Regions from separate parts of the Planococcus beijingensis genome, predicted to be linked through region 3. Evidence: a T-box and tRNA genes for the amino acid it is inferred to sense, from the RefSeq annotation. Region 3 holds a T-box; the other regions hold tRNA genes.
What was found. A T-box is a leader RNA that pairs with one kind of tRNA and senses whether it is charged. The one in region 3 lies ahead of argS (arginine--tRNA ligase), so its partner is inferred to be a tRNA-Arg.
Positions count from the first base shown of each region.

Region 1: it encodes a tRNA-Arg, which carries the amino acid that the T-box ahead of argS (arginine--tRNA ligase) is inferred to sense. The anticodon was not compared.
Region 2: it encodes a tRNA-Arg, which carries the amino acid that the T-box ahead of argS (arginine--tRNA ligase) is inferred to sense. The anticodon was not compared.

Region 1 covers NZ_JADHDZ010000006.1:109,142-111,407, forward strand. The annotation lists gene IRE19_RS14785 (HPr family phosphocarrier protein) at 1-175, shown strand, start outside; gene clpP (ATP-dependent Clp endopeptidase proteolytic subunit ClpP) at 234-845, opposite strand; tRNA gene IRE19_RS14795 (tRNA-Arg) at 1,018-1,089, shown strand; gene IRE19_RS14800 (hypothetical protein) at 1,296-1,439, shown strand; gene IRE19_RS14805 (TPM domain-containing protein) at 1,436-2,218, shown strand.
Region 2 covers NZ_JADHDZ010000002.1:55,608-57,873, reverse strand. The annotation lists gene IRE19_RS06490 (tetratricopeptide repeat protein) at 1-538, opposite strand, end outside; gene IRE19_RS06485 (TIGR04104 family putative zinc finger protein) at 626-925, opposite strand; tRNA gene IRE19_RS06480 (tRNA-Arg) at 1,132-1,205, opposite strand; gene IRE19_RS06475 (XTP/dITP diphosphatase) at 1,350-1,955, opposite strand; gene rph (ribonuclease PH) at 1,952-2,266, opposite strand, start outside.
Region 3 covers NZ_JADHDZ010000001.1:1,100,037-1,102,302, reverse strand. The annotation lists gene argS (arginine--tRNA ligase) at 1-866, opposite strand, end outside; T-box leader at 922-1,135, opposite strand; gene IRE19_RS05225 (hypothetical protein) at 1,630-1,812, opposite strand; gene IRE19_RS05220 (hypothetical protein) at 2,076-2,266, opposite strand, start outside.

The DNA.
Region 1 (2,266 bases), on a different contig from region 3:
ATACACAGCGGATATCTACTTGGAAAAAGACAATAAAAAAGTAAACGCTAAAAGCATCATGGGAATCATGAGCCTAGCCATCAGCAAAGGCACACTCATCACGATTTCAGCAGACGGCTTGGACGAGGAAAAAGCGGTTCAGTCGCTTTCTGGAATTATCGAGCAGGAAGCTTGATCACCTCTGATTAGAGCAAATAAAAACCTCACAGCCCAATGGCTGTGAGGTTTTTGTTTTAGATATCTTTTTTGTGGTTTTCAGGCAATTTGCTGCGTGTGATGACTTGGTCGATCAAGCCATATTCAAGCGCGCGTTCTGCTGTCATGAAGTTATCGCGGTCCGTATCTTTGGAAATGACTTCGATTGGTTGTCCTGTGCGTTCAGACAAGATCTGGTTCAATTTCTCGCGAAGATGAAGAATGCGTTTCGCTGCAATTTCAATTTCAGTCGCTTGGCCTTGAGCACCACCAAGAGGCTGGTGAATCATGACTTCGGCATTCGGCAATGCAAGGCGTTTGCCTTTTGTGCCAGCTGCCAAAAGGAATGCACCCATTGAAGCTGCCATACCGATACAAATTGTCTGTACGTCTGGACGGATAAACTGCATTGTATCGTAAATTGCCATACCGGCTGTGATGCTGCCGCCTGGGCTGTTGATGTAAATGGAAATGTCTTTGTCCGGATCTTCCGCTTCAAGGAACAGAAGCTGCGCGACGATTGAATTCGCAACATTATCATCAATTCCGCTGCCCAGCATAATAACACGGTCTTTCAACAAACGTGAATAAATGTCATAAGCACGTTCGCCTCGGCTTGTTTGTTCGATTACTGTAGGAATTAAGTTCATAGAATAGTTCCTCCTCGATTAAGTGGTGTGCAAACAATGCTGAAAGTTCTCTCAGCTGTACTATTATCATACACATGATGGTCAATGAAGGTCAAATCTAACGAATTAAAAAAATGGACTTGATTAAGTCAGAATGGTTTTGTATAATAGAAAAGTCGCTAATAGCGAATACGCCCTCGTAGTGTAATGGATCACACGTAAGATTCCGGTTCTTGAGATGGGGGTTCGATTCCCTCCGAGGGCATCAATAAACAGGAAAGTCCGTTTTGCCGTTTAATCGGCGATGCGGGCTTTTTTTTGGTTGCCATATGCAAAGATGCGAAAAATCGCTTATGGATGGAATCTTCTGTTCAGAGGTTAAATGAGCTATACTACGAAAGATATGTAAAAAGTTTACATGCATAATTATAACGAAATATTATTACGTAGTATCGAAAAGAGGGAAGCTGGATGAAGAAATTAGTGATTTCCAATCTAAGTGTAACCTTATGGATTAGAGGTGGATTCGGTTTGAATAGAGAAAAGTATTTTGAAGAAAATCCAGGTGCTTCTGAAGTGTTGGCCATCAATTTCGGAATGGATAATGAAGAATGAAGAAAAAAATTATCCTTTTGAGTGCATTAGGGATTTTCCTGATGGCTGTTCCTGTCAACGCAATCGATTTCCCGGAACTAACCAATGATATTTATGTACAGGATATTTCTGATGTTCTATCCGATGAAGCTGAAGAAGAATTGCGCCTTTTAGGTAAAAACTTAGAAGATGCGACGACTGCCCAGATTGCTGTGATGGCCATTCCTTCGCTGGAAGGAGAGGCTATTGAAAGCTATGCTTTAGAAGCTCTGCGCCATTACGAAATTGGTTCTGAAGAAGAAAATAACGGTGTTCTGATGGTAGTTTCGACAGGCGACCGTGAAATCTATATCGCTACGGGCTACGGTCTTGAAGGTGTTTTGCCGGATGCTAAGGTAGGGCGGATATTGGATGATTACGCCGTGCCGTATTTGAAGAAAGATCAATTCGACCAAGGCATTAGGAATACCTATACAGCGCTTTATCATGAAGTGACAGCAGAATATAGCCAAAATGTTGAAGCTGCCGCTACCCAGACTGGAGCATCCCAAGTTCCTGCTTATGAGCCCCGTGAAAAATGGCCGCTTCATCGTGTCATTATAGCCATCGTCATTGGCATTTGGATTGTTGTGGCCTTATTTGGAGATGGTGCAGGAAGAGGCAATGGCAAAAAATCCAGAAGTGGCCGGTTGAGAGGCCAATCACGGAGCGGTAGTGCCAGAAAAAGCTCTGGAGGCAGCAGACCCCGCAGAGGTGGAGGAGGTTCTGGTGGAGGCGGCGGTGCAAAACGGAAATTTTAACTAATGATGAGATAAATTGAAAGTTGGCCAGATGAAATTATTTGAAAT
Region 2 (2,266 bases), on a different contig from region 3:
GATAGGAAGTCGTCGGCAAATCCAGAATCAATTGCTCTTGTTCCGCAGGGTGCAGCGCCAAAAATGTATCGATGGCGTACTTCGAAGCATCCACTTTTTCAGATGCCGCATTTGCTGCAATGCGTTCGTTCAAGTCACGCAATTGCTGGAATTGTTCCAGCCGTTCTTCCGGCAACACTTTTTCTTCTATTAGAGCTTCAATCATTTTTTCCGCTTCTTCAAATTCGCGGACTTGCATCAAAATACTTATGTATAATTCCATCGTCTCCAGGTAATGAATTGGTCCGATCTTCAATAATTCACGGCACACTTCAAGCGCTTCCTGGAATTCCCCAAGCTCATAGAGGCAATAGGCATAACCGCCCAGGGCTGCTGCGTGTTCAGGTTCATATGACAAAACTTGATATAGACTGTCACGGGCATCTTCGTACTTTTCTTCTTTTAAATAGGTCATTCCTTCAGACAACAAACGTGTTACGGTCGTCGGAAAAACAATGACATTCCCCTTGCGCTTTAAATCGCGATATTTCTTCCGCATCCTACCACCTCTTTTGTATCTCATAATCATATCATATTCCCGTTAGAGCGAAAATAAAAACCTTATTGTTGGAATAATGATTGCCCATCACCACAAAGCTTTCTGTTCGCTGGTCAGTTGCAGAAATTTCGGAATCAGGGACAGGCCAATTGCAAACAATCCAATCATCATGCCGACTGTGTAAACCAATGGAAAATCCAAAATGACCGCAAACGGCAAAGGCAAAAGAATCAGCCAATTGATCAGCGTCATTCGTTGCCGAGATTTTGGTGTTGCATATTGACTGCCTTTGCAATTCGGACAGTGCATGGGGCCATGGATTTTCCATGAGGCCTTGATCGACTGCTTCCAAGTCCATTGAGTTCCGCATCTTTCACATACTGGCATAAAAAAACCTCCTTATTAGTATTACGTCTTAAGCAGGATTTAGTTTCACTCTCCTTAAAATTCACGCCAAAAGCGAATACAAAAAGCCATATAGAAGCCGGTAGTTCAGAGATGAAAAAATCACCTGTTGCATGCACAAAGAAACCTCCCCGCCGTTCAATGAACGATGAGGAGGTTTCTTTCGTGTACTATGTACATTCCTATAATGTCCCAGGAGGGATTCGAACCCCCGACCGACGCCTTAGAAGGGCGTTGCTCTATCCAGCTGAGCTACTGAGACCAAAGCTTTCTTGTAGTCCAGACTGTGGCGCCTGCAGTTGCGGACGGCTTCGCTTTTCTAACGAAAGACAATTTTAATTATAGAAATGATTTGAATAAAAGTCAATGCTATTTTAAAAAAACATTAAAATTAATTTACAGACGTTTAATTTTGTTCGTTCATCCACGTTGGCAGGTTCGCTTGTAACTGGCGCAAAGCATTGCCACGGTGAGAGATCGCTGCTTTTTCATGCGGTTCAAGTTCAGCCATCGCTTTGTCTTGTTCAGGCACAAAGAAAATCGGATCGTAGCCAAAACCATTATTGCCTCGGCGTTCATGAAGGATCATTCCTTCACATGAACCTGAAAAGGTTTCAGTCTTCTGTCCGGGAGCTGAGACAGCCAGCACACAACGGAAACGCGCTGTACGCTCATTGTCCGGTACACCAGCCAATTTCCCAAGCACTTTATCGATATTGGCATCATCGCTCTTAGCGAGGCCGGCATAGCGCGCTGAGTAGACCCCCGGTTCCCCGTTCAATGCGTCGATCTCCAATCCGCTGTCATCTGAAATGACCGGGATGCCAAGCGCATCCGCCACAGCTTCAGCTTTCAAAATAGCGTTCTCTTCAAACGTTACCCCTGTTTCTTCTACGTCCATGTCTTGTGCCACGTCCCGCAAAGTCAGCACTTCATAACCGAGTGGAGACAGCATGGTTTCGAAATCCTTGGCTTTGCCTTTGTTTTGAGTTGCGATTACAATTTTTTTCATAGTTCCGCCGGCACCTTTTCACCAACACGCAAAGCGATGTCACCCAATGCCTGACGCTGCATGGTGATCAATTGGCTGATCCCCGCTTCTCCAAGATCCAGCAATTCGTTCAATTGGGCACGTGTGAAAGTAGATTCTTCGCCTGTCCCCTGCAATTCCACAAAATGTCCTGCACCGGTCATCACCAAGTTCATATCAACTTCCGCACTTGAATCTTCAACGTAATTCAAATCAAGGATCGGTCCGTTTTCAGCCGAAACACCGACACTTGTTGCCGCAAGAAAATCCGTTACCGGGAATGCCGGCAATTC
Region 3 (2,266 bases):
CTCAAATCAACGACATCCGCCCCTTCCGATTGGATCAGCAAATGTTTTTCTACCAGAAGCTCCACCACTTCATCCATCTTGTCGTTATAAAAAGCTTCTCCGTCATAGGAATCAAACTCAACATCCAATAGTTGATAGATTTTAGCGAATTCCTGGAGCGACTCATCACGGAACCATTTCCATAAGTGCTGGGCTTCTTCATTTCCATCTTCAAGTTTCTTGAACCACAGTCTGGCTTCGTTCGCCAACTCCGCATTCTTTTCAGCTTCATCGTGGAATTTTACATAAAGCTTCAGCAATTCACTGATAGGGGCCTCTTTCACTTGCTGTTCATTTCCCCACAGCTTATACGCGGTAATCAATTTGCCGAATTGCGTTCCCCAGTCTCCAAGATGGTTGATTCGAACGGTTTTATAGCCACATTTCTCAGAGATGTTTGCCAAAGAATTGCCGATAACCGTCGAGCGCAGATGTCCCATGGAAAACGGCTTCGCAATGTTTGGAGATGAAAAATCCAGCGTTACCGTTTTGGTTTGCCCAAGCTCTGAAGAGCCGTAATTTTCCTGCTTATGCAAAATTTCTTTCATGACCATTAAGCTGACGTCCAGCTTGTCGTAAAAACAATTCACATAAGGCCCTTCCGCTACCACCTTTTCAAAATACGGGTGGGAAATTGCCTGTGCCAGCTCTTTCGCAATTTCAACAGGTGACTTCTTTAATGCTTTGGCCAATATGAAGCAAGGAAAAGCCAGATCTCCTTGTGTGTCGAATTTCGGCTGTTCAATTAAATTCACGATTTCATCAAGCTCCACAAGCCCATTCAGCTCTAAAGCAATTTCCTCAGCATACGTTTGTTTTAATTCCATTTCATAGCCCCCTCTTTTAACTAAAAATAAAAAAGCCCATCTCTGTATGCATTCATACAGAGACGGGCTTTCCCGCGGTACCACTCTCATTGTCCATAATTAAACAGACCAACTTAAACATGATAACGGGTTTCACCGACATGCCCTACTGGAAGGTTCAGGCAGTTTCTCGGAAGTGCGGTTCATTGCAGCAGACATCACTAGGCTTTCACTGTCCCCGGCTCGCTGACGTATCCATATGCAACTACTCTCTTCGTCGCAGAATTTTTGTATAGTTTTGGAATATCATAGCTTACAATGCTTGCAGAGTCAAAAGATTTTGAAAACAAAAGGTTTTTTTGTTCCTGTTGCCAAAAAAAGGTATGATTAAACAAATCTATTGTTTATTAACTTGTCAGAAACGAGGAGATGCCCATGACGAATCGATTCGAATTGAGTTTGAAAAACAAAGAAGTAAGAATGTGGATATATCCCGCTTTAACGGGCAGTAAGACTCCCGCTTTTATAAGCGGGAGTCTTACTGCCCGTAAAAGTCCGACTGGATCAACTAACAATCAGCGGGGGATGTAGAACCCCCCACTGATTGAAGTTTCTCTTTATATCATGATTCCCACAGCGATTATCGGATTTTCCATTCTGATTTTTGCAGACTATGCTTACCAATATCTTTCCTCATTGGTTCTTTTAAGTGCCTGGATTATTTATTATGCTTGGCGTTTTCAGTACAGAAAGAAAAAAACAGACTCAACTCACTGAGCCTGTTTTAGAACGGCAGGCTTTGAAAAAGCGACAAAGTGATGACGAATGCTGATGCAGTTCCTGCAGACAGCAAAGTTAACATCTTCGGCCACTGGAGTTCTTTCGTCGGTTTTACCGCTTCTTTGGAAACCGCGATCCAGATGATTATGGACAACAAAGCAATGATTCCAAGTACTTCATTGGACATCTATAACACCTCCAGTATTTATTGGTTAAGTTTAACATAGTTGTTAGTCTTTTCAGTTTTTACATCGGCTTTTTTCTAATACTTTTAGGACGACTAAACCTAAAAGTCCGGCTATGGCAATTCCATACATAATCGTTTTATGGGTTTCCCCCCACGTACTCCATGCCGCTAGCAGAATTAAAACCAGCAATACAACGTAATACCCGTAAGTTAACATGCCTTTTATGTCCTTTCTTATGCGAACGGCAATATGTATCTTCTCTTTATTTCTCAGGTGCTTGTCTAATTAAACTCCAAACCGATCCTATCAGAAAACACCCCATCACCAGCAGACCAAAAGTCAGTGGGTTAAAGAAAATATGATTGGAAAAAATAGTGAATAAGGAAAAGTCTTTGGGGTTGTCAAAAGCATCTTTTGTCTCAACGATATAGATCCGAAAGTCTTTTGCTTTTT